3 regions of the Stappia sp. G46H5W genome follow, and region 3 is predicted to be linked to each of the others. Evidence: riboswitches for the same ligand, from Rfam matches in the RefSeq annotation. Region 3 holds a riboswitch; each other region holds the start of a gene.
What was found. A riboswitch is a leader RNA that binds a small molecule or an ion and turns the genes downstream of it on or off. The one in region 3 is predicted to bind cobalamin.
Positions count from the first base shown of each region.

Region 1: linked by a shared signal. The riboswitch ahead of ACVJ6E_RS03290 (TonB-dependent receptor domain-containing protein) and the one ahead of ACVJ6E_RS00365 (energy-coupling factor ABC transporter permease) in region 3 are both predicted to bind cobalamin.
Region 2: linked by a shared signal. The riboswitch ahead of cobU (bifunctional adenosylcobinamide kinase/adenosylcobinamide-phosphate guanylyltransferase) and the one ahead of ACVJ6E_RS00365 (energy-coupling factor ABC transporter permease) in region 3 are both predicted to bind cobalamin.

Region 1 covers NZ_JBZFLL010000001.1:819,305-828,702, reverse strand. Annotated here, with positions in the region: gene ACVJ6E_RS03325 (ABC transporter ATP-binding protein) at 1-623, shown strand, start outside; gene ACVJ6E_RS03320 (ABC transporter ATP-binding protein) at 623-1,357, shown strand; gene ACVJ6E_RS03315 (NAD-dependent succinate-semialdehyde dehydrogenase) at 1,427-2,893, shown strand; gene ACVJ6E_RS03310 (D-amino acid dehydrogenase) at 2,979-4,226, opposite strand; gene ACVJ6E_RS03305 (sulfite exporter TauE/SafE family protein) at 4,255-4,998, opposite strand; gene ACVJ6E_RS03300 (GreA/GreB family elongation factor) at 5,035-5,601, opposite strand; gene rnk (nucleoside diphosphate kinase regulator) at 5,774-6,205, opposite strand; cobalamin riboswitch at 6,665-6,880, shown strand; gene ACVJ6E_RS03290 (TonB-dependent receptor domain-containing protein) at 7,061-9,073, shown strand; gene ACVJ6E_RS03285 (ABC transporter substrate-binding protein) at 9,048-9,398, shown strand, end outside.
Region 2 covers NZ_JBZFLL010000001.1:287,052-296,449, reverse strand. Annotated here, with positions in the region: gene ACVJ6E_RS01115 (methyl-accepting chemotaxis protein) at 1-1,292, shown strand, start outside; gene ACVJ6E_RS01110 (VOC family protein) at 1,445-2,341, shown strand; gene ACVJ6E_RS01105 (MarR family transcriptional regulator) at 2,366-2,869, opposite strand; gene ACVJ6E_RS01100 (cupin domain-containing protein) at 3,015-3,395, shown strand; gene ACVJ6E_RS01095 (DUF4287 domain-containing protein) at 3,411-3,632, shown strand; gene ACVJ6E_RS01090 (TspO/MBR family protein) at 3,723-4,196, shown strand; tRNA gene ACVJ6E_RS01085 (tRNA-Asn) at 4,277-4,351, opposite strand; cobalamin riboswitch at 4,564-4,789, shown strand; gene cobU (bifunctional adenosylcobinamide kinase/adenosylcobinamide-phosphate guanylyltransferase) at 4,912-5,499, shown strand; gene cobW (cobalamin biosynthesis protein CobW) at 5,496-6,626, shown strand; gene cobN (cobaltochelatase subunit CobN) at 6,663-9,398, shown strand, end outside.
Region 3 covers NZ_JBZFLL010000001.1:77,490-86,887, forward strand. Annotated here, with positions in the region: gene ACVJ6E_RS00350 (sugar-binding transcriptional regulator) at 1-336, opposite strand, end outside; gene ACVJ6E_RS00355 (HAD family hydrolase) at 341-1,111, opposite strand; gene ACVJ6E_RS00360 (BCCT family transporter) at 1,669-3,309, shown strand; cobalamin riboswitch at 4,264-4,475, shown strand; gene ACVJ6E_RS00365 (energy-coupling factor ABC transporter permease) at 4,533-5,216, shown strand; gene ACVJ6E_RS00370 (HupE/UreJ family protein) at 5,393-6,013, shown strand; gene ACVJ6E_RS00375 (DUF805 domain-containing protein) at 6,267-6,845, opposite strand; gene iolB (5-deoxy-glucuronate isomerase) at 6,984-7,790, opposite strand; gene iolE (myo-inosose-2 dehydratase) at 7,837-8,736, opposite strand; gene iolD (3D-(3,5/4)-trihydroxycyclohexane-1,2-dione acylhydrolase (decyclizing)) at 8,773-9,398, opposite strand, start outside.

The sequences.
Region 1 (9,398 bases), 740 kb from region 3:
ACGGCGCGGGCAAGACGACGCTCTTCAACGTGCTGGTGGGCATCTATCCGCCGAGCTCGGGCGAGGTGATCTTCGACGGCAAGAGCATCGGCGGCCTGAAGCCGCACCAGATCGCCAAGTCGGGCCTGACCAAGACGTTCCAGAACGTCGCGCTGTTCGCCGAGTCCTCCGTGCTCGACAACGTCGTGACCGGCGGGCTGGTCAACCGGAGCCTGGCGGATGCGCGCCGCTTTGCGGCCGAGTGCCTGGAGCGGGTCGGCATCGGCGCGATCGCTCAGAAGAAGGCGGGCGACCTGTCCTTCCCCGAGCGCGCCCGCGTCGAGGTGGCCCGTGCCCTGTGCACCTCGCCCAAGCTCCTGCTGCTGGACGAGGTGATGGCGGCGCTGACGCCGGCGGAGATGGAGGAGATCATCGAGCTCGTGCGCTCGCTGCGCGACGAGGGCATGACCTTCATCGTCGTCGAGCACCACATGAAGGCGGTGATGAAGCTGTGCGAACGGCTGATCGTGCTGAACTTCGGCGAGATGATCGCCGACGGCACGCCCGAGGAAATCGCCAGCAACCGCAAGGTGCTGGACGCCTATCTCGGCGCCAATTTCTCGACCGAAGGGGAGGGCCACTGATGCAGGCCTCGGCCAACGACAAGGACGTCCTGCTGGAGATCGGCGATCTGACCGCCGGCTACGGCGCCCAGCCGGTCCTGCACGGCATCTCGCTGCATGTGGCGCGCAACGAGTTCGTTGCCGTCATCGGCGCCAACACCGCCGGCAAGAGCACGCTTTTGCGCGCGATCTCGGGCCTGCTGCCCCAGTGCAAGGGCCGCATCGTCTTCGACGGCAAGGACCTGACGAAGCTGAAGGCGCACGAGATCGCCGGGCTGGGTATTGCCCATGTTCCGGAAGGGCGCCATGTGTTCCCGGAGATGACGGTCGAGGACAATCTGCGCATGGGGGCCTACGCGCATGCCGATCAGGCAGCGACGCAGCAGTCCCTGGAGCGGGTGTTCGAGCTGTTCCCGCGGCTGAAGGAGCGGCGCATGCAGTATGCCGGCTCCATGTCCGGCGGCGAGCAGCAGATGGTGGCGGTCGGCCGCGGCATGATGCTGGAGCCCAAGCTGCTGATCCTCGACGAACCGAGCCTCGGCCTTGCGCCGCTGGTCGTGGAGGAAATGCACCAGCGCTTCCTCGACATTCACCGCTCCGGCGTTACGGTGCTGCTCGTCGAGCAGAACGTCTCGCTGGCCCTGCACAGCGCGGAACGCGCCTATGTGATGTCCTCGGGCTCCATCGAGATCGAGGGCTCGGCGCGCGAGCTGCTGCACGACGACCGCATCCGCAAGGCCTATCTGGGCATCTGACGGCGCAAGGCCCGATGCCCCCCGCTCGGGCCTTGCCCCCGCACGGATACGAAGAAAGGACGACCCCGCATGGCTGAGAACGCCCTCGCCCTGAAGGACCCCAGCCTGCTGAAGACGCAGGCCTATGTGAACGGACGCTGGATCGACGGCGAAAAGACCTTCCCGGTCTACAACCCGGCGACCGGCGAGCTGGTGGCGAACGTGACGGATCTCGGTCCGTCCGACGTCGCCGGCGCGGTGGATGCGGCCCATGCGGCCCAGCCCGCCTGGGCGGCAAAGACCGGCAAGGAGCGCGCGGCGGTGCTGCGCCGCTGGTTCGACCTGATGGTCGAGAATGCCGACGACCTTGCCACCATCCTCACCGCCGAGATGGGCAAGCCGCTTGCCGAAGCGCGCGGCGAGATCCTCTACGGCGCCTCGTTCATCGAGTGGTTCGCCGAGGAGGCCAAGCGCATCTACGGCGAGACGATCCCCGGCCACCAGGCCGACAAGCGCATCGTCGTCATCCGCCAGCCGGTCGGCGTCGTCGGCTCGATCACGCCGTGGAACTTCCCCAATGCGATGATCGCGCGCAAGGTCGCGCCGGCGCTGGCCGTCGGTTGCTCCTTCGTCGCCCGTCCGGCCGAGCTGACGCCGCTCTCCGCCATCGCCATGGCGGTGCTGGCCGAGCGCGCCGGGGTGCCGGCCGGCATCTTCAACGTGCTGCCCTCGTCGGATTCGGCCGGTGTCGGCCAGGAGCTCTGCGCCAACCCGAAGGTCGCCAAGATCACCTTCACCGGCTCCACCCGCGTCGGGCGGATCCTGATGAAGCAGTGCGCCGACACGATCAAGAAGATGTCGCTGGAGCTCGGCGGCAACGCGCCCTTCATCGTCTTCGACGACGCCGATCTGGATGCGGCGGTCGAGGGCGCGCTGATCGCCAAGTACCGCAATGGCGGGCAGACCTGCGTCTGTGCCAACCGCATCTACGTCCAGTCCGGCATCTACGACGCCTTCGCCGCGAAGCTGGCGGAAAAGGTGCGCGGCATGAAGATCGGCAACGGCTTCGAGGAGGGGGTGACCGTCGGTCCCCTGATCAGCGAAGCGGCGCTGAAGAAGGTCGAGGAGCATGTGTCCGACGCGCTGGCCAAGGGCGCGCGGGTGCTGGAGGGCGGCGAGCGCGCCGAACAAGGCGGCACGTTCTATCGCCCGACGGTGCTCGCCGACGTGACCACCGACATGAAGGTGGCGCGCGAGGAGACCTTCGGTCCCGTCGCCCCGCTGTTCCGCTTCGAGGACGAGGCGGAAGCCGTGGCCATGGCCAACGATACCGAGTTCGGCCTTGCCTCCTACTTCTACAGCAAGGATCTCGCGCGGGTCTGGCGGGTGGCCGAGGCGCTGGAAAGCGGCATGGTCGGCATCAACACCGGCCTGATCTCCACCGAGGTCGCGCCCTTCGGCGGCATCAAGCAGTCGGGCCTCGGCCGCGAGGGCTCGCGCCACGGCGTCGAGGACTATCTGGAGCTGAAGTATCTGTGCATGGGCGGCATCGGCTGAGGCCGTAGCGCACGCACGCAAGCAACAAGAAGGGCGGCCCGGCAGATGTCGGGCCGCCCTTTTTCGTGCCGGCGTCCTTGTTCGCTCAGCGCGAGAGCGACAGGGCGGCGATGTCGATCTCCGGCGCGCGGCCATCGACGAGATCGGCGACCACCCGGCCCGAGCCGCAGGCCATGGTCCAGCCGAGCGTGCCGTGGCCGGTATTGAGGAACAGCCGGCCGATCCCTGAGGGGCCGACATAGGGCGGGCCGTCCGGCGTCATTGGCCGGTGGCCGCACCAGAAGCTCGCCTCCGCCGGATCGGCGCTGCCGCCGAACAGATCGCCGAAGGAATGTTCCAGCGCTGCCCGCCGCGCCGGTCGCAGCGCCGTGTCGAAGCCGCCGAGCTCCGCCGTGCCGCCGACGCGAATGCGCGACCCGAGCCGGGTGATCGCGGTCTTGTAGGTCTCGTCCATGACGGTGGAGACCGGCGCAAGCGCCTCGTCGCGGATCGGGATGGTGAGGGAATAGCCCTTCACCGGATAGATCGGCAGCTTGATCCCGAGCGGGCGCAGCGCGGCCGGCGAATGGGCGGCAAGCGCCAGCACATAGGCGTCGGCCTTGCGGGTTCCCTTCGAGGTCAGGACCTCGGTGATCTCGTTGCCCTCGCGCGTGAAGCCGACGAACTCCGTGCCGAAGGAAAAGCGCACGCCGAGCTCCGCCGCCATCTCGGCCAGGCGGGTGGTGAACATCTGGCAATCGCCGGTCTCGTCGTCCGGCAGGCGCAGGCCGCCGGCGAAATCGGCCTTGGCGTGGGCGAGCGCGGGTTCTGCGGCGATGCAGCCTTCGCGGTCGAGCACCTCGCAGGGCACGTCGAACTGGCGCAGCACGTCGACATCCTTGGCGACGCCGTCGAGCTGCTTCACCGAGCGGAACAGCTGCAGCGTGCCGAGGCTGCGCCCGTCATAGGCGATGCCGGTTTCCGCGCGCAGGGCGCGCAAAAGGTCGCGGCTGTACTCGGCGATCGGCACCATGCGCGCCTTGTTCACCGCGTAGCGCGCCGAGGTGCAGTTGCGCAGCATCTTCAGCATCCAGCCCCACATGGCGGGGTCGGCCTTGGGCCGCACCACCAGCGGGCCGTGCCGCATGGTCAGCCAGCCGAGCGCCTTGAGCGGCACGCCGGGCCCCGCCCAGGGGGCGGAATAGCCGGGCGAGACCTGGCCGGCATTGGCGAAGCTCGTTTCCATGCCCGCTGCCTCGCGCCGGTCGATCACCTCGACCTCGTGACCGGCGCGGGCGAGATACCAGGCGGTCGTAACGCCGATGACGCCGCCGCCGAGAACCAGAACCTTCATGACTTGACTGCCCGATGTTGCGGCACCCTCAGGAGAAGAGGCGCCAGAAGAAGACGATACTCATCACCGTGCCGACGACGATGACGATGGCCCGCACCGCCTGTCGCGGCAGGGCCTTGGCCACCGGTGCGCCGGCATAGCCGCCGATGGTGGCGGCGACCATCATCAGGATGGCCTGCGGCCAGCTGACGAGACCGGCCGCGGCGAAGGTCGCGACCGAAATGGCGGAAAGGACGAAGGAGAGGGCGTTCTTGAGCCCGTTCATGGCGTTGAGGTCGCGCATGCCCCACAGCGAGAACAGCGCCAGCAGCACGATGCCGAGGCCGCCGTTGAAATAGCCGCCGTAGATCGCAACCAGTGTGGTGGCGAACAGCCCGCCGGAGGAGGCGCGGCGGCGGCGCGCCCAGCCCTGCAGCCGCTCGCCGAAGGCGAAGGCGAGGGTGGCGGCAAGCAGCAGGAAGGGAACGACGGCCGAGAAGGCCTCGTTGGTGGAGACAAGCAGCAGAAGCGAGCCGAGGAAGCCGCCGAACGCGGTGGCGATGACGACGCGGATCAGCAGGCGCGGGTCGAGGGCGGCGATCTCCTTGCGAAAGCCGGCGACGCCGCCGAGATAGCCGGGAAACACCGCGACCGCGCTGGTCGCGTTGGCCGTCACCACCGGCACCCCGGTATAGACGAGCGCGGGGAAGGTCAGGAACGTGCCGCCCCCCGCGATCGTGTTGAGCATGCCGGCGGCGAAGGCTGCCGTCGCCAGCACCATGTAGTCGAGCATGGGTGGGTGTCCTCTCTCTTGTCCCTTGCGCGGACCTCAGGCGGCCGAGGGGCCGGGATCCTCAGGTCCGTTATATCCGCCTGCCCGGGGGCGGTCTGCGCCTGCCAAGGCGCCATGCACCAGTTTCAGCAAGGGCCGGCGGCGCGCCGGCTCCGGCATCGCCTGTGCCGCCGTCTCGCCGGTCTCTCCGGTGCTGCCGCCGCCGCTGCGCCGCGCGGCTTCCGGCTGGAAATGCACCTTCTGCAGCAGGATGCGTTCCTGCCGCCCGGCCCCGTCCTGAAGCACGAATTCCTCGCCTTCGGACAGGCCGAGCAGGGCCAGCCCCCGCCGGGTGGTGATCGGCAGGAACATGCCCATCGGCATGGACAGGTGGTCGTGCGAGATCACCCGCGTGTCGGGCGTGCGCCCGTCGACGCTGTAGGTGACGCGGCTGCTCAAGGTGGCGACCGTCTCCGGCACGTCCTCGCGGAAGACGATGGTCGCCGCCTCGAGCTTGCGCTTGAGGATCGGTGCGAGAGGGTCCTCGTGACCGCGGCGGCGGTCGCGCATCACCTCGAGAATGGTGAAGTCCTTGGTGGTCAGGATGCAGGTGTCGATGGACATCGCAGGTCTCCAGCGCTCCGTCCGTGGAGCGGCAAAGGTGAAACGGATCGGAGTCCCCCTGGCCGCTTTCGGTCGCGGCACAGGGGTCAGGATCCTGCGATGAGACACCCTCCGAAAATCGCCAGCCGGTCGCGCGGCTTCGGCTCGGTGCTTGCCCCGGTTCCGGTGGTGGTCATGCCGGACGGGCCTCGGCCTCGGCCACGGCGGGGAACTCGACGCTCTCCACGGTCAGCCGGTGGGTGCGCCCGTCCAGCGAGGTCCAGTCGATGGACTGGCCGGCAGACAGGCCGATCAGGGCGGCGCCGATCGGGGTGAGGACGGAAATCTTGCCCTCGGCAATGTTGGCATCGCCCGGGAAGACCAGCGTCACGGTGCGGTCCTCGCCGGCATCGGTGGTGAAGCGCAGCCGCGATCCCATGCGAACGACGTCGGCGGAAATGCGCCGGTCGTCGACGACGCGGGCGCGGTCGAGCTCGCTCGCCAGCTGATCCGCGACAGCGGGATTGCGGGAGGAAATGGAATCGGCAAGCCCGGACAGCCGCTCGTGGTCCGAGCGGGTCAAGGTGATGGCGGGCTTGCGCTTCTTCTGGATGGCTGGAGCCATTCTCGGCATCCTTGCAATGTTGTAAGGCCGCCGACGCACGTGAGCGCGCGTCGGGCGGTCATGATCTGTTGTGGGAAGTTGTTCGCCGCCTTGGTGGCCTGCTGTCTGCCCGCTAGGGGACGAGCCGGCCTATGCCCCGCGGCCGGGGCGCGACGCGACCGAGCCGGGGGTCAGTGTCCCGCGATGGGGCACACCCTGAAAATGGAAAGCAGGCGCGGAGCGGTCGTGTACATTCCAAGAAGGTCGGTGCTTGCGGGGCGAAAGTCAAGTCACGGCTTTCCCGGACGCGGCAAGCAGGCGCGCAGAACCCTGCGAGGGGCCGGATTCGCGCAGCCCCCGGGTTGCCATGCCGGCCTGCGCGGCAGCCGGGAGCGGGCCGGCAGGCGTCCTGACGCAGCGTCTGGTTGTGCCTGCGAACAGGGCATCGACAGATGATTGACTCCGGCGCGCGAAACCGCTCTCTTTTACGGCGACAGAGGTTCCGGACATGTCCGGATGAAAAGGGAACACGGTGAGGCGTACCCAACAGGGACCGAAACCGTGGCTGCCCCCGCAACTGTGAACGGAGAGTGGACGCTCGAAGGCCACTGACCCCGCCGCCAAAGGCAGGGTTGGGAAGGTGAATGTCCGCGATGACCCGTGAGCCAGGAGACCTGCCCCTGTCGGTCACCCGACCTTCGATACGGGGTGTGTCGAGGCGCGGCTTTCCGTTGAGGTGACACCCGAAAACCGCCTGCGTCCGCAGGCCGCCGCCTTGCGTCTTCGCGCGGGGTTGCGCGGTCGCGTCCGCTGGCTCGTGCCGTATCGCGACGGGACGCCGAGGGGCGTTTCGGCGCACGTCAGGGGTGTGTCTGGATGAATTCGATTTCGCGTGGCGCCTTGCGCGCCGGGCCGGTGGCCGCTGTGCTGGGGGCCGGATTGGGGGCCGCGATGGTGCTGGCGCCGGGAAGTGCCCGAGCCCAGGATTTCGAGGCGCAAGGCTTCGACGCGCAAGGGGGATACGAGGAGCCGACGCAGCTGCGCCGGGTCGTCGTCTCGGCCGGGCGCACGCCGGTCGCCGCCGAAGCGGTGGGCCGTGCTCACACGGTGATCACGGGCGAGGAGCTGGAGACGACGCAGCAGCGCTATGTCGCCGATGCCCTGCGCAAGGTGCCGGGCCTGGCGGTGTCGCGCACCGGCGGCAATGGCGGCATGACCCAGATCCGCATCCGCGGCTCGGAAGCCAACCATGTGCTGGTGCTGATCGACGGCGTCGAGGTGGCGGCCACCTCCAGCGGCGAATTCGACTTCGGCGGGTTGCAGGTCGCCGACATCGAGCGGATCGAGGTGCTGCGCGGCCCGCAAAGCGCCATCTACGGCTCCAACGCCAGCTCCGGCGTCATCGCCATCACCACCAAGGGCGGTATCCACAACGACCTGGAAATCACCGGGCGCACAGAAACGGGCACCGACAAGACGGTGGCCGGCCATCTGGGCGTGCGCGGCGGCGGCGAGAGGTTCGACATCGCGGTCTCCGGCGCCTGGCGGCAGAACGAGGGCTTCAACATCTCCCAGTTCGGCTCGGAGAAGGACGGCGACCGCAACGCGACGCTGAACGGCCGTTTCAACTGGGACATCACCGAGGCCTTGAGCCTCGATCTCAGCGCCCGCTATGTCGACCGCAAGTCGGACACGGACGACCAGGACTCCTCCTGGCCGCCGACCCCGACGGAAGGCCTTGTCATCGACACGCCCGGATACAACGCGACGAAGGAGTTCTACTCCGGCGTCGGCCTGTCCTGGTCGCTATTCGACGACCGGCTGGTGCAGAAGGCGCGCGCCGAATACTCCGGACTGGAGCGGCGCGGCTTCAACTCCGGCAGCCTGAACGGCAACGACGACCGCCGCCTGCACCTCAGCTATCAGGCGACGGTGACGGCGACGACGCCGGACTTCCTCGACGCCGAACACAGCCTGACCGGCGCCATCGAGTGGGAGCGCGAGCACTACAAGAACGCCTTTCCCGCCTACGATCCCTCGCAGGTTCCCGGCAAGCAGCGCGACCTGACCAGCTATGTCGCCGAGTATCGCGGCGCGTTCCTCGACGCCCTGTTCTTCAGCGCAGGCCTGCGTTACGACCGCAACGACCAGTTCAAGGACACGCTGACCTACAGCGCCAGCGCCGCCTATCAGCTGCACGAGACCGGTACGCGCTTCCACGCCTCCATCGGCACGGGCATCACCAACCCGACCTTTTTCGAGCAGTTCGGCTTCATTCCGGCGACCTTCACCGGAAATCCGAACCTGCGGCCGGAAAAGAACTTCGCCTGGGACATCGGCATCGAGCAAAGGTTCTGGGGCGGGCGAGCGGTCGCCGACGTGACCTATTTCAACGAGCGGCTGGAAGACGAGATCTGGACGCCCTGGGTGGCGGGCGCCGGCTCCTCGCCGGCCAACATGGACGGGATCAGCAGGCGCCAGGGCATCGAGGTGTCGCTCGGCGTGGAACTGCTGGCCGACCTCTACGCCAAGGGCACCTACACCTATCTGGATGCGACCGAGCCGACGGGCCTGCAGGAGGTGCGCCGGCCCAAGCACTCCGGCTCGCTCAGCCTCGTCTATGCCTTCCACGAAGGGCGGGGAAACCTCTTCCTCGACACGATCTTCAACGGCCGGATGAAGGACAACGAGTTCATCAGCGCAACGCCGCAGACCCGGGTGACGCTGTCCGAGTATTTCCTTGTGAATGTCGGTGCCGACTACAGGGTTTCTGACAATTTCACGGTCTATGGGCGGGTGGAGAACCTGCTCGATCAGCAGTACCAGGAAGTCTACAGCTACAACTCACAAGGACTGACCGCCTATGCGGGCATCAAGGCGAGCTTCTGACGCCAGGGGCGGGGCGGCGGGGATTGTCCTCGCCGCCCTGCTGGCGCTGTCGGGTCCGGGCACCGTCGCCACCGCGTCCGCCACGGGCGAGACGCCCCGGCGGGTGGTGTCGATGAACCTGTGCACCGACCAGATCGCCATGCTGGTGGCCGCGCCCGGCCAGCTCATCTCGGTCTCCTACCTGGCGGCCCGGCCCGACGTCTCGTTGATGAGCGCGCAGACGGCCGGGCTGACGATCAATCACGGGCTGGCGGAGGAGATCTTCCGCCTCGACCCGGATCTGGTGATTTCGGGCACCTACACGCGGCGGGCGACGGTCAACATG
Region 2 (9,398 bases), 210 kb from region 3:
ATGCCGGCCTTGCCTCCGGGGTTGCGGGGGCGGCCGGGTCGAAGGCCGACGAGATCTTCGACGAAACGTTCGAGAGCTTCATCGCCCGCGCGGACGAGGCCGAGGAGCTGATCCACGATTCGATGGATGTGAGCCTTGCGAAGCTGCGTTCGGAAGCCGAGTGGGCGCGCACCGTCAGTCTCGGCGGTGTCGCCGCGATGATCCTCGTGTTTCTCGCCGGCACCGTCTTCGTGCATCGGGCCGTTGCGATGCGTCTGCGCGATCTCGACCGGCTGGCGCGCGCCTATGCCGATGGGGATACCGAGGCTCCTGCACCGACGTGGCGATCGGGCGACGAACTCGGGCGCCTGTCCGAGGCTCTGGCCCGGTTCCGCGAGGGCGTGATCCACCAGCGACGCCTGGCCGAGGAGGCTGCCGAGCAGGAGCAGCGCCGCGCCGGCGAGCAGCGCGAGCTGGAGCGCCGCACCGCGCAGTCCTTCCACGAGACGACCCGCGCGTTCTTCGATTCCCTGGAAGGGGCGGCCGGCGATCTGATGAAGGCCGTCGACACGCTGGAGACCATGAGCGTGCGCTCGGGCGAGCTTTCGGAGCGCACGACCGCCGCGTCGCGTCACGCTTCGGACAATGTGCAGACCGTGGCGGCCGCCGCGGAGGAGCTGTCCTCCTCGATTTCCGAAATCGCCCGGCAGGTGACCTCCACCACCGAGGTCGTGTCGCGGGCGAGCGACCACGCCAAGCGCACCAACGAGACGGTGTCGCGGCTTGCCGCCGGTGCCAGCAAGATCGGCGAGGTCGTCTCGCTGATCCAGGCGATTGCCGAACAGACCAACCTGCTGGCCCTCAACGCGACCATCGAGGCTGCGCGCGCCGGCGAGGCCGGCAAGGGCTTCGCGGTCGTTGCGGCAGAGGTGAAGGAACTGGCCACGCAGACCTCCAAGGCGACCGAAGAGATCGGGGCGCAGATCGCCGCGATCCAGGGATCGACCGAGGAGGCGGTGGCCGCCATCGGCGAGATCACCCGCACCATGCACGACGTGGACGGCTTCACCGGCTCGATCGCCGAGGCCGTCGACCAGCAGGGGCAGGCCACCGGTGATATCAGCCAGCACGCGCAGCAGGCCTCGACCCGGACCAGCGAGGTTGCGGACACGATGGGCGAGATGTCCTCGGCCATCGGCGAGACCAGCAAGGAGGCGGCGATGGTGCGCGAGCTGTCGCGCACGGTGCATCGCGAGGCCGGCAATCTGAGAAGCTCGGTGCGCGACTTCCTCGCCCGCTTCGACGCGGCATAAGCCGCAGCAGCGGAATTGGGGGGGGGGGCGACTGTTTCCGATACGTGAACGATACTGTAAGGAAACGGCGGATTGTAATTGCGCGATGTGAAGCGCACATTCCAGGTCACAGACTGCGGGCCCATAGCCCGCCTTGAGACCTGGAGACAGTCATGTCCGCCACCACCCTCGACATCCGGGCCGGCGCGCAAGCCGACCGTTTCGACATGGCCGCAGCGCCCCTGCGCGTCGGCCTCGTCACGCTGGCCGTACGCGACAGCGCGCGCGTTGCCGCCTTCTATCGCGACATCCTGGGTCTGGAAGACCTCGGCACGGACGGTGCGGAGATGCTGCTGGGCGCTGGCGGCGTGCCGCTGTTGCGCCTGCGCGGCGATGCGGGGCTCGAGATTGCGCCGCGCTCCGAGGCGGGCCTGTTCCACACCGCATTCCTGCTGCCGACGCGCGCAGACCTTGGCCGCTGGCTCGCCTTTGCTGCCGCGCGCGGCCTGCGCCTGCAGGGCGCGTCCGACCACAAGGTGAGCGAGGCGATCTATCTCGCCGATCCGGAAGGCAACGGCATCGAGATCTACGCCGACCGCGCCCCGTCCAGATGGACGGATGCGTCGGGCGCCATCGTCATGTCGACGGATCCGCTGGATGCGCCTTCGCTGCTCGACGCCGCCGAAGGGACGCAGTGGCAGGGTGCGCCGGCCGGCACCATCGTCGGCCATGTGCACCTGCAGGTCGGGGCGACCGACAAGGCCGATGGCTTCTATGCCGGGCTGCTCGGCTTCGACATCGCCGCGCGCTATCCCGGCGCGAGCTTCTACGGTTCGGGCGGTTATCACCATCAGCTGGCCGGCAACATCTGGAACAGCCGGGGCGCGGGACCGCGAAAGGACGGATGCACCGGGTTGGCCGAGCTGGAGATCGTCCTGCGCGACGCCGGCAGGATCGGTGCGATCTCCGATGCGGCCCGCAAGGCCGGGCTGGAACTTGCCGGGGAGGGGAGCGAGGGCCTCGTTATTGCCGATCCCTGGGCAACGCGCCTGCGCCTGACCGCGGCTTGAGGGCAGGGCGCCGGTCAGGGTCGCTCAGGCCTTGGCTTCCGCGGCCTCCAGCTCTTCCAGAAGCGCGCGCAATAACCCGGCCAGAGCCTCGCGCTCGGCCGGGGCGAGGCTTGTGAGAAACCGCGCCTCGTTCGCCATGTCCGCCCGGAACGCCTCTTCCGCGAGCGAGATGCCGGCCGGTGTCAGCACGACCTCGACACTTCGCCCGTCGCTCGCCGATTTCTCGCGCGCGACCAGCCCCGCCTTCTCCAGCCTTCCGAGCCGATGCGTCAGCCCGCCGGAGGAGATCATCAGCGTCGAATAAAGGTCCGTCGGCGTGAGCCGGTAGGGAGGCCCTGACCGGCGCAGGGTGGAGATCACGTCGAACTCGCCCCGGTCGAGGCCGAAGCCTGAGAAGGTTTTCTCGATGCTGGCACCGGCCAGCAGCGTCAGCCGCCGCGCGCGGCCGAGGATCGCCATCGGCTCGGTGTCGAGATCCGGCAGTTCCCGCGCCCACTGCGCCCTCAGCCTGTCGACATGATCCGCCATGGCAGTCTCCGCTCCAGTTCCCGGTCCCTGCCGCTGCTCGAAGGCAGCTTCGAGTTCGGTCTCTCGATATCAAGATATTTATCTTGACGCAAAGACAAATCTCCAGAAGTATCTTCGCGTCAAGATAAATGCAGGAGGGATTGCCATGACAGCCAGTGCTCACGCCTCGGCCAAAGAGGCCGGGCGGCCCGATATCTCCGTCCGCCGCCACCGCCCGCCGGCTCCGGGCGAAAGCCCGACGGTCCGGTTCGAGGGCAAGGACTACGGCGCGCCGGTGTCCATGTTCGCCACCGACAGTGCGCCGGGAACCGGATCGCAGTTGCATGTCCACCCCTATCGCGAGACCTGGGTGGTGCGGAAAGGCGAGGCGGAGTTCCTGGTCGGCGACGAGCGGCTGCGCGCCTCTGCCGGGGATATCGTCGTTGCGCCGGCCGATGTGCCGCATCGCTATCTCAACGTGGGTACGGATCAGCTGGAGCTGGTCTGCATTCACCCGTCCGACACGATCCGCCAGCGGGATCTTTAGGCAAGGAAGCCAGCTATGTCGTTGTCCGGAAAAACGCCGCCGGTGAAGGGGCCGGCCTCCTACTTCCCCTCCATCGAGAAGACCTACGGCCGGCCCATCGCCGAATGGAAGGCCCTGATCCGTTCGCAGTCCGGTCTCAAGCACATGGAACTGGTGGCCTGGCTGAAGCAAACCCACGGGCTCGGCCATGGTCATGCCAACGCGCTGGTTGCCCATACGCTCGCCGAGGATAAATGAGGGGGAACTTGGCCAGCCCGCGATGCGTTGGCTTGGCAAGAGGGGCTCGCCCCCGAGCACAATGGTTCGTGAACGTTCGAGGCAAAGCTGATGGATTCGTCGACCCTGCCGGCTCTTCTGGGGTTTCTGGCAGCCTGTTTTCTCGCCGCCCTGACCGGGGCGCTGTTCCGCCCCGGCGAATGGTACGAACGCCTTAAGAAGCCGTCCTGGCGCCCGCCCAACAAGCTGTTCGCCCCGGTGTGGACGATGCTCTACGTGATGATCGCGGTGTCCGGCTGGCTGGTCTGGCGCGAGGCGGGCTTTGCAGGCGCGGCCCTGCCGCTCACCGTCTACGGCATTCAGCTGGCGCTCAACGGCGTGTGGACGCCGCTGTTCTTCGGCCTGCACCGCCCGGACCTCGGCATGATCGACATCGTGCTGGTGTGGCTGTCGATTCTCGCGACGATTCTACTGTTCTGGCCGGTGCACATGTTCGCGGCGCTGCTGCTCGTGCCGTATCTCGCCTGGGTCACCTTCGCCGCCGCGCTGAACTTCTCGATCTGGCAGCTGAACCGCGAGGGGTGAGGCAAACGCAAATTGCCGCGCGGCGCGTTGCGTCGTGCGGTGGCGGCAAGATCGGATATTTTTGAGGGAACTAAAAAGAGTGGCTCCCCGGGCCGGATTCGAACCAGCGACCAAGCGGTTAACAGCCGCTTGCTCTACCACTGAGCTACCGGGGATCACCAATCACGCGGGGCAGATGCACCGCGTCGGTGGCAGGCGTATAGCAAACTGCGCCGCCGCTTGCCAAGCCCTTTGTCGCAAAACTTTTCCACAGTCGGGGCGGGGCGCGGCTATCGGGGCTTTTTCGCGTGCGCCGGCAAATACTCCGCAAGGGAAGGCGTGCAAGGCCTTTCCGCCTCGCTGCTGGACGCGGGGCCCTTCGGCAGGCTATGAGTCGTCATCCTCCGGTCCTTTCTGACGGACGAAGTCCGATGAAAGGGGAAAGTCGGAATGCGGTGGGGGAGGACCCAAGTCGGGCTCCCGAATCCGCAGCTGCCCCCGCAACTGTGAGCGGCGAGTCTTCCTGCATGAACCACTGGGCCTTTTGGTCCGGGAAGGGCAGGACAAGGCGACGACCCGCGAGCCAGGAGACGAGCCGGATCATCCGGGCCCCCACGGGGCCCGGCCCGAAACGTCACGCGCCGTCGGGTGGACGGCAGGAGGCCAGAATGTTCCCGTTGAAGGGCGCCCGCCGCTTCAGCTCTCCCGGCATATCCAGCCGCGGGGAGACCTGCGCGTGAGCCATGCTCCCGCATCCGATCCCCTGCCTGCCCCGGCCCCTGTTGCGGCCCGCACCGTGCTGGTGACGGGCGGCGCACGCTCGGGCAAGAGCCTTTATGCCGAAGGGCTGGTGAGCGCAGCGCAGCGCGAGCGCATCTATGTCGCCACCTGCACACCCTTCGATGACGAGATGCGCCAGCGCGTCGACCGCCACCGCGACCAGCGGGGCGGCGGCTGGCGCACCATCGAGGAGCCGCGCGACCTTGCCGGCGTCATCGCCGCCGAAAGCACGGCGCAAAGCGCCATCCTCGTCGATTGCCTGACGCTGTGGCTCAGCAACCTGATTTTCGCCGAGGCCGATCCGGAAGCGGAAACGGCCCGGCTTGCCGAGGCGCTGCGCGCAGCGCCCGGTCCCGTCGTTCTCGTCACCAACGAGGTCGGATCGGGCATCGTTCCCGACAATGCGCTCGCCCGCCGCTTTCGCGACGAGCAGGGGCGCCTCAATCGCCGCATCGCGGAAGTCGCCGATGTCGCGGTGCTCGTCGCCGCCGGCCTGCCGCTCGTTCTCAAGCCGTCCCACCTTCAGCCGGAGATTCGCCTATGACCGCATCCACGCCCCGCACCGCCGGCAAGATCCCGGCCACCATCGTCACCGGCTTCCTGGGGGCCGGAAAGACGACGCTGCTCTCCAACCTCCTGCGCGAGGCGAAGGGCAAGCGCATCGCGCTCATCGTCAACGAATTCGGCGACATGGGCTTCGACGGCTCGCTGGTCGACGGCTGCGCCGATCCGGACTGCGCGGCGGAAGAGGTGGTGGAGCTGACCAACGGCTGCATCTGCTGCACCGTCGCCGACGACTTTCTCCCCACCATGGAAATGCTGATCGCCCGCGACGAGGCGCCGGACCACATCGTCATCGAGACATCGGGCCTTGCCCTGCCGCAGCCGCTGGTGCGCGCCTTCTCCTGGCCGAGCGTCAAGACCCGTGTGACGGTCGATGCGGTGGTGACGGTGGTGGACGTGGCGGCCGTCGCCGAAGGGCGCGTGACGGGCGATGAGGTGGCGCTGGCCGCGCAGCGCGCCGCCGACGAGGCGCTGGACCATGACAGCCCGGTGGAGGAACTGTTCGAGGACCAGCTCGTCTGCGCCGATCTCGTGGTGCTGAACAAGGCCGATCTCGTCGACGCGGCGACGCTGGAGCGCGTGCGCGCCGAAGTCGCCGGCCGCGTCCGCGCGGCGGTGGAGATCGTCGCGGCGGAAAAGGGCATGCTTGCCGCAGACGTGCTGCTCGGCCGTGCCAGCGCCGCGGAAGAGGACATGCACGGCCGCGAGAGCCATCACGAGCATCACCACCACGACGACCATGACCATGATCACGACGATCACGATCACGATCACGACCATGACCACGATCACCACCACCACCACCACCATCATCACGACCACGACGACTTCGTCAGCCATGTGGTCGAGCTCGCCCCGCTCGCCTCGCTGAAGGACCTGGAAGCGCGCGTTGCCGCCGCCATGGCGGTGCCGGGCGTCCTGCGCATCAAGGGAGCGGTCGGCATCGAGGGCAAGGCGGCACCTGCCATGGTGCAGGCGGTCGGCCCGCGCGTCGAAGCGTGGTTCGCGCGCGATGCACGCGGTCCCGGCCGCGTCGTGGTGATCGGCCTTGCCGGCTTCGACCTTGCCCGTGTCGAGGGCCTGCTCGCCAGCGCGCTCGCGGCCTGATCCGGACGACAGGCTAGGCGCAGGGCAGGAGACGGCATGCATATTCTCGCAGGACGCAGCGGACGCATCGACCAGGGCGACGAGGCGGTCGATCTCGGCCAGTCGCCGGCCGATGTCGTCGTGCTGTCGGCAGCCGATACGGAACTCGCCTCGCTCGCTGCCGTGGCGGCGGGCGGCGGGGCGGAGCAGCCGAGCCTGCGTCTTGCCAACCTGATGGCCCTGTCGCACCCCTATTCGGTCGACATGTATGCCGAGCAGACGGTGGCGGGCTCGCGGCTCGTCGTGCTGCGTCTGCTCGGCGGGGCGGAATACTGGCCCTATGGCGTCGAGCGGCTGACCGAGGCGGCGCGCGGCCACGGCCTGCACCTGGCGGTGATGCCGGGCGACGACCGCTGGGACGCGGACCTTGCCGCCCGCTCCACGCTGCCGGTCGACGAGGTGAGGCACCTGTGGCGCTACCTCGCCGAGGGCGGGGCGGAGAATCTCGGCAACTTCCTGCGCTACGCCGCGCATCTGCTGGATGGGGCGGAGGAGCCCGATCCCCCGCGCCCGCTGCCGCGCGCCGGCCTGCTGCTGCCCGGCCGGGCACGCCCGACGCTGGCCGAGCTGCGGGCGACCTGGGCCGATCCTGCCGCCCCCGTTGCGGCAATCGTCTTCTACAAGGCCTTGATGCAGAGCGCGGCGACCGCGCCGGTCGAGGCCCTGTGCGAGGCGCTGGCGGGCGAGGGCATCAACCCGCTGCCGATCTTCGTTTCCTCACTGAAGGAGGCCGAATCCGCCTCTGTCCTGGCCGCGCTCTTTGCCGACGCGCCGCCCGCCGTGGTGCTCAACGCCACCGCCTTCGCTGTGTCGAAGGCCGGCGAGGTGCACAGCGGAACGCCGCTCGACGCACCTGGCGTGCCCGTGCTGCAGGTGGTGTTCTCTTCGTCCTCGGAAGAGGGCTGGCGCGACGCCGACCAGGGCCTGTCGATCCGCGATCTCGCCATGCATGTGGTGATGCCGGAGGTGGACGGGCGCATTCTGACGCGCGCCGTGTCGTTCAAGGAGCAGGCGCCGCACGATCCGCTCACCCAGTCCGCGACCATGCGCTTCGTGCCGAAACCCGACCGGGTGGCCTTCGTCGCCGCCCAGGCCGCGCGGATCGCCCGTCTCGCCGCGACCCCGGCGGCGGAGCGTAAGGTGGCGCTGATCCTTGCCAACTATCCCAACAAGGACGGACGCCTTGCCAACGGCGTCGGCCTCGACACGCCGGCTTCCTGCGCCCGCCTGTTGCAGGCACTTGCCGCCGAGGGCTACCGCATCGACGGCGCGCCGCAGGGCTCTGCCGAGCTGATGGCGCGGATCAGCGACGGCCCGACCAACGACATCGCCGCCCGCCGCGTGCGCCTTGGCGGCGCTGAGCTGCCGCTCGCCGACTATGTCGCCGCCTTCGCCCGGCTGCCGCGGGCGGTGCGCGAGGCGGTCACCGCGCGCTGGGGGGAGCCGCAAGACGATCCGCATGTGGAGGAGGGGGCATTCCGCCTCGCCGTGACGCGCTTCGGCAATGCGGTTGTCGGCATTCAGCCGGCGCGCGGCTACAACATCGATCCCAAGGCGACCTATCACGACCCGGACCTGGTGCCGCCGCACCACTATTTCGCGTTCTACATCTGGCTGCGCGGGACATTCGGTGTCCACGCCGTGGTACACTTGGGCAAGCACGGAAATCTCGAATGGCTGCCGGGCAAGGCGCTGGCGCTGTCGGAAGACTGTTTCCCCGAAGCCGTGCTGGGGCCGCTGCCCAACATCTATCCCTTCATCGTCAACGATCCGGGCGAGGGGGCGCAGGCCAAGCGCCGCACCTCCGCCGTCATCGTCGATCATCTGACGCCGCCGCTGGCGCGGGCCGAAAGTCATGGCGTCGCCGCCGAGCTGGAAGTGCTGCTCGACGAGTATTACCTGGCGCAGGGCGTCGACCCGCGCCGGCTGAAGGTGCTGACCCGCGACATTCTCGAGGCGGCGGAGCGGCACGGCCTCGACCGCGACATCGGCCTGACCAGCGAGATGGACGAGGAGACGCGGCTTGCGCGGCTCGACGCGCATCTGTGCGACCTGAAAGAGCTGCAGATCCGCGACGGGCTGCATGTGCTGGGTGCCGCGCCGGAGGGCGATCTGCTGACCGCGCTTCTGGTGGCGCTGGTGCGGGTGCCGCGCGGCGAGGGGCCGGCGAATGAGGGCATCACCCGGGCGCTTGCCCGCGATCTCGGGCTGGAGGACTTCGACCCGCTCGCCTGCGCCTACGAACTGCCCTTCGACGGCCCGCGCCCGGTGCTGCTCGAAGAGGTGGCAAGCAGCCCCTGGCGCAGCTGCGGCGACACCGTGGAGCGGCTGGAACTGCTGGCAGCCCGGCTGGTGGAGACGGGGTCCGCACCGGACGGCTTTGACGCGACCGCCGCCGTGCTGGAGGAGATCGAGACCCGCATCCGCCCGGCCGTCACCGCCTCGGGCGAGGCGGAAACCGCCGGCGTTCTTGCCGGTCTTGCCGGGCGCTTCGTACCGCCGGGCCCGTCCGGCGCGCCAACGCGCGGGCGCCCCGACGTGCTGCCGACGGGCCGCAACTTCTACTCCGTCGATGTGCGCGCGGTGCCGACCGAAACCTCCTGGCGCATCGGCGCGGCCAGCGCCGAGCGGTTGGTCGAGCGGCATTTCCAGGACGAGGGCGAGTATCCGGCCGCTGTCGTGCTGACCTGCTGGGGCACGGCCAACATGCGCACCGGCGGCGACGACATCGCC
Region 3 (9,398 bases):
CTTCAGGTGCCGCTCCATCTCGCCGGCCGCCGCCTGGGCGATGCCGACGATGGAGGCCGGGGTCGCCGGGTCGCTCGGTACCACCTCGCAGGAGCGCAGGCCGAAGCGGTCCGCCAGATTGCGGCCCAGCTCCATGCAGCGGGCGATCGGGTGGTCGAGCCGCACCTTGATCAGCCGTTCGGTCACGGCCAGCGAGACGAGGCGCTGCGCCGACTGGCGCGACACGCCCAGCTTGCGCGCGATCTCGTCCTGGGTGTTGCCGGCGACATAGTAGAGCCAGCCGGCCCGGGCCGCCTCGTCGAGGCGGCTCACATCCGCATCGCCCTTGCCCGCCATCGCCTCAGCTCCCCTGCCCGGCCGTGCGGCCGCCCGTATCCCGCGCCAGTTGCGGCGCCATCTCGAAAAACGCGGCCCACCGGTCGAAGACCGGCAGCGGCGGTTCGCCGGGCGCCGCGTCGCCTGCGTCCAGGTGGCTGCCGCCGATGAAGTGCCACACCGCCATCTGTGCCGCGCGCGCCGCTTCCAGGCCCGGCAGGCTATCCTCGATGACGAGGCAGCGCTCGGGCGCGATGCCGCACTCGGCCGCCGCATGCAGGAAGAGATCCGGTGCCGGCTTGCCGCGCGCCACCTGCGAGGCGGTGAACACGGCCTCGCCGAAATAGCTGTCGAGCCCGGCAAGCTGCAGCGAGCGGCGCACCCGCGGCGGGCTGCTGCTGGTGGCGACGCAGGCCCTCACCGCCAGCCGGTCCAGCACGTCGAACACGCCGGCGACCGGCTTCAGCTCCGCCTCGAAGGCGACAAGCAGCCGCTCGCGGTAGTCGCTCTCGAAGGTCTCGGGCAAGGCGATGCGGAAGTCGTCGCGAATGCTCTGGGCAACGCGCGGAAAGCTGCGGCCGAGGAAATGCGCCTTGAAGTAGGCATGGTCGACCGCAACGCCCGCCTCCTTGAGCGCGGCCAGCAGCACCCGCTCGCTGATCGGCTCGCTGTCGACCAGCACGCCGTCGCAGTCGAAGATCACCAGCGCGATATCGCGCCCGGCGAGCGGATCCCCGCTGCGAGGGGAAGCGAGCCTGTCGCGAAGATCGGAAGAAGAAGTGTCGAGCGTCTGCACGCGGCGCGGCATCCTGTTTCGCGGCCGCACCCGCGCGGCCCCTACCTGTTCTTCCTGACGATGGCAGGCCTGCCAAGTCAAGTGCGGCGGCCCGGCGGGCATGACCAGCGAATCCAAATTACCAGATCAAGCCATTGATATACATATCGATTTGCGATTATGCCGCAAATATGCCACATTGCATCCCGTCGACCGGGGATGCGCTGCATGCCCGGTTCTGCCTTTCGGGGGCATGGTCGAGGTTCGGACGGGTCCGGATCTTCCGCCCCCCTTCTCGTTCGCCCGGGCCCTCCGGGCGGTCGTAACGAAGCCCGCACGCCGGCTGCCGTCCGCTTCCTCCCGCGGACCATGGCACGCCGGGGCATCTTGCTTGTGCGGGTGCGAGACTGGCCATCGCGCGATGTCGCCGGGAAACCGGATGACGCCGCTTCTGGCACCTCCTGGTGCGGTCACTCGCAAATAAAATCCGACCGGGCCGACAGGCCCGCAATAAAGCAGACACGTCCGGCAAGCGGTTCCACCGCGGGCCAGCATTGTCGTAACAACAGGGATACAAGATGAGCGACCAGACAAGCACCACCGGCATTCCCGAGCCGGAAGGTGCGTCCGACATCATCGAGACCGACTTCGAGATCGGTCAGCACAACCTGGAGGGGCAGCTCGGTCCCTTCGGTTTCGACATCCACAACCCGGTCTTCCTTATTTCCAGCCTGTCGATCGTTGCCTTCGTGGTCTACGCGCTGGTGGCGCCCGAGCAGGCGGCCTCGTTCTTCGGCTGGCTGCGGCCTGCCCTGACCAGCACCTTCGACTGGTTCTTCATGAGCGCGGCCAATGTCTTCGTGGTGTTCTGCCTGTTCCTGATCGTCAGCCCGTGGGGCAGCGTCCGCCTCGGCGGCAAGGAGGCGAGCCCGGACTACAGCTATGCCGGCTGGTTCGCGATGCTGTTCGCTGCCGGCATGGGCATCGGCCTTATGTTCTTCGGCGTGCTCGAGCCGGTCTATCACATGGCCATCTCGTCGCCCCTCGGCGTGCCCTCGCCGTTTGCGGCCGACGGCTCGATCATCCCGGAGAACGTCGAGGCGGCCAAGGAGATGGGCCTTGCGGCGACCATCTACCACTGGGGCCTGCACCCCTGGGCGATCTATGCCGTGGTGGCGCTGGCGCTGGCGCTGTTCAGCTTCAACAAGGGCCTGCCGCTGTCGATCCGCTCGGCGTTCTACCCGATCTTCGGCGAGCGCGTGTGGGGCTGGACCGGCCATGTTATCGACACGCTGGCCGTGTTCGCGACGCTGTTCGGCCTTGCCACCTCGCTCGGCCTCGGCGCCCAGCAGGCCAATGCCGGCCTTGAGCACATCTACGGCATTCCGAACACGATCACCGTACAGGTGATCCTGATCATCGGCATCACCTCCATCGCCCTGGTCTCGGTGCTGCGCGGGCTCGACGGCGGCGTCAAGGTGTTGTCGGAGATCAACATGGTGATCGCCGCCGTACTGCTGCTGTTCGTGCTGTTCGCCGGCCCGACGGTCGCGATCCTCGGCGATTTCGTCACCGGTCTCGGCGCCTATGGTGCCGACCTGGTGGGCCTGTCGAACCCGATCGGGCGCACCGACGACGACTATCGCCAGGGCTGGACGGCCTTCTACTGGGCGTGGTGGATCTCGTGGTCGCCGTTCGTCGGCATGTTCATCGCCCGGGTCAGCCGCGGTCGCACGGTGCGCGAGTTCATCACCTGCGTGCTGCTGATCCCCTCGCTGGTCTGCGTGCTGTGGATGGCCGTGTTCGGCGGCGTTGCCATCGACCAGGTTCTCTCGGACCCGGCGACCAGCGCGGTCAAGGCCAACGTGATCGACAGCTACAGCCCGGAACTGTCGCTCTTCGCCATGCTCGAGGGCCTGCCGCTCTCGGCCATCACCTCGACCATCGCCATCGTGCTGGTCATCGTGTTCTTCGTCACCTCGTCCGACTCGGGCTCGCTGGTGATCGACACGATCACCGCCGGCGGCAAGGTCGACGCGCCGGTGCCCCAGCGCGTGTTCTGGTGCACCTTCGAGGGACTGGTGGCCATCGTGCTGCTGATCGGCGGCGGGCTCGGCTCGCTTCAGGCGATGGTCATCTCGACCGGTCTTCCCTTCACGATCGTCCTGCTCCTGATGTGCGTGGCGATCTTCAAGGGTCTGCAGACCGAGGAGCGCTGACGCACTCGCGCCTCGCTTCTCGGGGCATAGGGTTTCGGCCCTAAGGGGGAAAGGGCGCGGCCTTGACGGGCCGCGCCCTTTTTTTTGCCTGTCGGTCGCCGCTGCGTCCTGCATGTCCGACGCCCCGCATACCCTCTGCCGTCACCCCGGACGAGCATCGCGAGATCCGGGGCCCATTCGTTCCCAGAGCGGCAGCGAAACACGCCAGCGCCCACCCCACACTGAGCCTGTCATCCCGGTTTCGGCGAAGCCGAAGACCGGGATCCAGTAACCCCAGGCCGCACGGTTCGAGCCGTGACGTCGCCGCGAGCGCCCTTCGTCGAGGGCATCCGCTTTCGCAAACCCACACGCCCCCGGCGGATACTGGATGCCTGCCTTCGCAGGCATGACAGCCGTGGGGATGGCGGCGCCTCCCACCTCACGCCTGCCGAGGGTGCCAATGGGTCCCGGGTCGCGGCTGCGCCTTGCCCGGGATGACAGCCGAGTAGGAGGCGCCGCCTCGCATCACCTCAACTGCCGCCCTTTGCCGTCCCTCCTCCGGCTTTGCCCCACCCTCCGCCGTCACCCCGGACGAGCATCGCGAGATCCGGGGCCCATTCGTTCCCAGAGCGGCGGCGAAACACGCCAGCGCACCCCACGCTCAGCCTGTCATCCCGGTTTCGGCGAAGCCGAAGACCGGGATCCAGTAACCCCAGGCCGCACGGTTCGAGTCGTGACGGCACCGCGAGCGCCCTTCGTCGCGGGGCATCCGCTTTCGCAAACCCACACGCCCCAGCGGATACTGGATGCCTGCCTTCGCAGGCATGACAGCCGTGGGGATGGCGGCGCCTCCCACCTCACGCCTGCCCAGAGCGCCAATGGGGCACGGCCTCTGCCTCATTTCCCGGCACGAAACGCCGTGTTTCGAACAGGATCGGACGAAAATTGATCTTGTCACACCAACTCCCCGCCCTCTAGCATTGCAAGGTGATGGTACCCGTGAGGCAAAGCCGAACGCGGGTGAAAAGGGAACACGGCGAGGCGTACCCAACAGGGACCGAATCCGTGGCTGCCCCCGCAACTGTGAGCGGCGAGCGCTGTCCCAATGCCACTGGCCCTTCGGCCGGGAAGGCGGACAGGCGCAATGAACCGCGAGCCAGGAGACCTGCCATCAGCCGCGGCGCAAGCATTTCTTGCGCCTTTCCCATAGCTCCGCGCACGGTGGGTGCGCCAAGGAGGCTGATATGCATATCGAACCCGGCGTCGTCGACGGCGCCAAGATTCTACTCAGCGTTGCGACCGCCGCCGCGTCTGTCGGCCTGATCGGCAAGATGGCGATCGACACTATACGCCGCGACGGGGGCTTTGCCGCCCTGGTGGTCCGCTCGGTGATCGCGACCGCGCTGGTCTTCTGCTTCTTCGAAGTGCTTCCGACCAAGCCGGTCGGCGTGTCCGAGGTTCACGTCATTCTCGGCTCGACGCTCTATCTGATGCTCGGTGCCGGTCCGGCCGGCATCGGCCTTGCGCTCGGCCTGCTGGTGCAGGGCGTTTTCTTCGCCCCGGCCGACCTGCCGCAATACGGCATGAACCTTACGACGCTGATCGTGCCGCTCTTCGCCATGAGCCTGCTGGCAAGCCGCATCATTCCGGCTAAGACCGCCTACAAGGATGTCAGCTACAAGCAGGCGCTGGCCCTTTCGACCAGCTACCAGGGCGGCATCGTCGCCTGGGTCGGCTTCTGGGCGCTCTATGGCGGCGGTCTCGGCGCCGAGAACCTCGCCAATGTCGGCAGCTTCGGCCTCGCCTACCTGACGGTGATCATCGTCGAGCCGCTGGTCGATCTGGCCGTGCTCGCCGGCGCCAAGCTGTTCGACAAGGCCCGCACCGGCCTCGTCTTCCAGCAGCGCCTCTACCACGCTGCCGCCTGACGGCATCTCTTTCCGGCCGCCTCGTGCGGCCGGTCTTCTTTCGGGGGTCAGGCCCCTCACGCCTTGGAACAGGCAAACTGACAAAACAGCCTGAGGTGAGAAAACGTCCAGGACCTGAAGCAATGACGCGACCCATTCCGGGGCGTCCTGATCGACTTGAGAAAAGGATCGACTGCATGACGAGGTTCACATCCGCCGGGTTCGCCCGCACCGCTTTCCTGGCCGGCTCGCTGGCCGCAACCCTTGCCGCCACGGCGACGCCCGCCCTTGCGCATCTCAATCCCGGCGAGCACGGCTCGTTCGCCGCCGGTTTCAGCCATCCGCTGTTCGGCGCCGACCACATCCTGGCGATGATCGCCGTCGGCCTGTGGGCCTGGCAGATCGGCGGCCGCACGGTCGCCCTGGTGCCGGCCACCTTCGTCGGCACCATGCTGCTCGGCTTCGCCCTGGCACTTGCCGGCGTCTCCCTGCCCTTCGTCGAGCCGGCGATCCTCGCCTCGGTTGTGGCGCTCGGCCTGCTCGTGGCGCTGGCCGTCCGGCTGCCGCTCGCCGGATCGGCCGCCGTCGTCGCCGCCTTCGCCCTGTTCCACGGCCACGCCCATGGCGGCGAGATCGGCGCGGCAACGCAGCTTGCCTACGGCGCCGGCTTCGCCCTCGCGACCGCCCTGCTGCATGCCGCCGGCATCGCGCTCGGCTATGGCCTCGGCAAGCTCGCGTCCTCGCGCGGCCACGCCTTGACCCGCGTGCTCGGCGGCCTGACGGCCCTCGCCGGTGCCGCCCTGCTCATCGGCGGGTGAGCGGCCACCACTTTACCGCCTGGGACCTGAGCGGGGATAACCCGCTCAAGGGAGCACTTTTCGCCCCGTGACCTCGCCCGGAGGTCGGCTTTCGCGAGTTTGAGACCGGATTCTCGAATTTCGCGCTGTTTGCGACGGAATTTCGCAAAATCCGTCTCGAAATTTGCACGCGGCGAAACAGACATGAAAACGCCCGGGCGAGCGAGATCTCGTCCGGGCGTCTTTTCTCAAGGAATTCAGGCCTCTGCGCCGGTCAGGCAAGCCCCCGGCGGCCGAAGGTCGGACGCGGATGTCCGCCGCCCGGCGGCACGCGGCGCTTTTCCACCACGACGGGCTGGCCCTGCGGCGGCAGACCGCTCGCCGCCATCGCGGTCCGGCTGCCGCCCTGGCCGCCCCGGCCATTGGCATGCCGGCGGATCAGGTCGTCGATCTCGTCGGCCGTCAGCCCGGATCCTGTCGCCGAGCCTGCATAGGCCTCGCCCCCGGAGCGTCGCGGCCCGAAGCGGTTGGTGCCCGGCGTTCCGGGATAGAACGCCCATAGCAGCAAGAGGATCGCGCTGCCGATCAGGGGGATAAAGATCAGCAGATACCACCAGGCGCTGCGTCCGATGTCGTGCAGCCGGCGTGAGGAGATGCAGAAACTGGCCCATGAGATCATCAAGGCAGCGGCGACAATGATGATCGACACGTCGAGAGTCATCGGCCCGTAGCGTTTGGCGTATCCCGATACGAACGCGAGAAAACCGAAGGCGATGACGGTGACGAAGGTGGAGCAGATCCACCAGTCGATCCGCCCCATGCGCCCCTTGGGGGTGTAAAAATTCTCCAACATGAAATTACCCGCAACCAGAACGTCAATGGCTGCAAGCTAGCATTGTGCAAACGGGGACAAAATGGCGGCTTCCTGCAATCTCCGATCTCGGTTAACCGGGGATAGCGGGCACCGCCATTTCGCATTTCGGCCGTGCCGTCACGCCTTCGCGTCGCGCTGCGCGATCCAGTCGTGATCGGGATGGTTCTTGAAGCGCCACTTGCGCAAGGGGCCGGCCATCACGTTCAGATAGTACATCTGGTAGCCGTAGGGCGCGCCGCACGGATGGTGCCCCTTCGGCACCAGCACAACGTCGCCGTCCGACACCGCCATCGTCTCGTCGAGGCTGCCGTCCTCGGTGAAGACGCGCTGGATGCCGAAGCCCGTCGCCGGATCGAGACGGTGATAGTACGTCTCCTCCAGGTAGGTCATGTCGGGGTAGTTGTCCTCGTCGTGCCGATGCGGCGGATAGGACGACCAATGGCCCTGCGGCGTGAAAACCTCCGTCACCAGCAGGCTGTCGGCGACGTCCTTGTCCTCCATCGCGATGGGATGGATGTAGCGGGTATTGGTGCACTTGCCGCGCTCCTCGAAACCGATGTTTTCGATCATCCCGGCTTCGTGCCCGCCGCTACCCGGCGCGGTGCAAACGGCCAGCGTCAGCTCGGTCGTCGCCTTTGCTTCCCAGGACGAACCGTTCGGCACGTAAAGGCAATGCGGCGGCTTGCGCTCGAAGACGCTCATGCGCTCGCCCCGCTCGCCGAAGGAGATCCCGCCGGCGCTGAGCTCGGCCCGCCCCTCGACCAGCACCAGGATCGCTTCGCGGTCGCCCGTCGCCTCGCTCGCGCTCTCGCCCGGCGCCAGCCGGTAGAGCGTGAAACCGACATAGGACCAGCCGGCGCTCTGCGGCGTGATATCGTGCACCTTGCCGTGCTTGCCCTTTGGTTTCACCAGCAGATCGGCCATGGCGTCCCTCTCCCGTCTCGTGTGTATCGAGGCCTTGCGGCCCACCTTATCCCCGGTCGAGGCCGGTCTCGCGCGCCAGCGTTTTCAGCGCCTTGAGACCCATCGACTGGTAGGTCACCGGATCGCGGACCTCCGGGTCCTGCTCCGCCTCGATGACCAGCCAGCCCGAATAGTCGTGCTTCGCGGCGGTCTTCAGCACCGGCGCGAAATCGACCCCGCCCTCCGGATCGCCCGGCACGGTGAAGACGCCCCGGCGCACGCCTTCCAGGAAGCTCAGCCCCTCTTCGCGAACCTCAGCCATCACATCCGGACGCACGTTCTTGGCGTGGATATGTGAAACGCGGCCCATGTGCTTTTCGGCGAGCCGCGCCGGATCGCCACCGCCGAAGTAAGCGTGGCCCGTGTCGAGCAGCAACCGCGTCGCCGGACCGGTCAGCTCCATCAGCGCGTCGATTTCCTCTTCGCTTTCAATGATGGTGCCCATGTGATGGTGGTAGACGAGCGGCACGCCCTCGGCCGCGCAATGCGCCGCGACCTTCTCCAGATCGGCGCAAAAGGCGGCGAACCGGTCCCGGTCGAGGCGTGGTCGCTCGTTGACCGCAACCCCGTCATTGCCGTGGATAGCGTTGGAGGTCTCGCAGGCGATCAGCACCGGCGAGCCCATCGCCTTCAGCCGCGCCAGATGCTCGCCGATCGCCTCGATCTCGGTGTCGGCCGAGCGCGTCAGCAGATGCAGCGAGTACCAGGCCGAGACGAATTTCAGGCCGTGCGGCGCCAGCGTTTGCGCCAGCTCGGCCGGATCGGTCGGAAACTTGTGGCCGTTCTCGATGCCGTCGAAGCCGATCTCGGCAGCCTGCGACAGACAGGTTTGAAGCGGAATGTGAGCGCCGAGGCTCTGGTCGTCGTCGTTGGACCAGGCAATCGGGTTGGTGCCGTAGAGGATCATCTGTTGCGCCTTCAAGGAGTCGAAGCGGGGTGAAGACTAGTCGACAAGGTTCTGTTTTTTCACGGCCTTCTCGTAGGACGCGCGGGCGGAGCGGACCTCGTCGCGGGTCGAGACCTCCGGCACCGCAACGTCCCACCAGTGACCGCCGGCCTCGGTCGTCGCCAGCGGATCGGTGTCGATGACGACGACGTGGCTGCGCTCCGACGCCCTCGCCCTCACCAGCGCGGCCTCGAGGCCGGCGATGTCGTCGACCTTCTCCGAGATCGCGCCCATCGAGGCAGCATGCGCGGCGAAGTCGATGTCGCTCGGCACCACATGACGGGCCGTGTCGAGCAGGTTGTTGAAGCTCTCGCCGCCGGTCGCCCTCTGCAGGCGATTGATGCAGCCGAACCCGCGATTGTCGAGCAGCACGACGATGAGCTTGCAGCCCAGCATCACGGAGGTCGCAAGCTCGGAATTCATCATCATGTAGGAGCCGTCGCCGACCATGACGACGACCTCGCGCTCGGGCTGCGCCATCTTGGCGCCGAGCCCGCCGGCGATCTCGTAGCCCATGCAGGAGAAGCCGTATTCCATGTGGTAGCCCATCGGCCGGGCAGCCTTCCAGAGCTTGTGCAGCTCGCCCGGCAGGCCGCCGGCGGCGCAGAAAACCACGGCGTTTT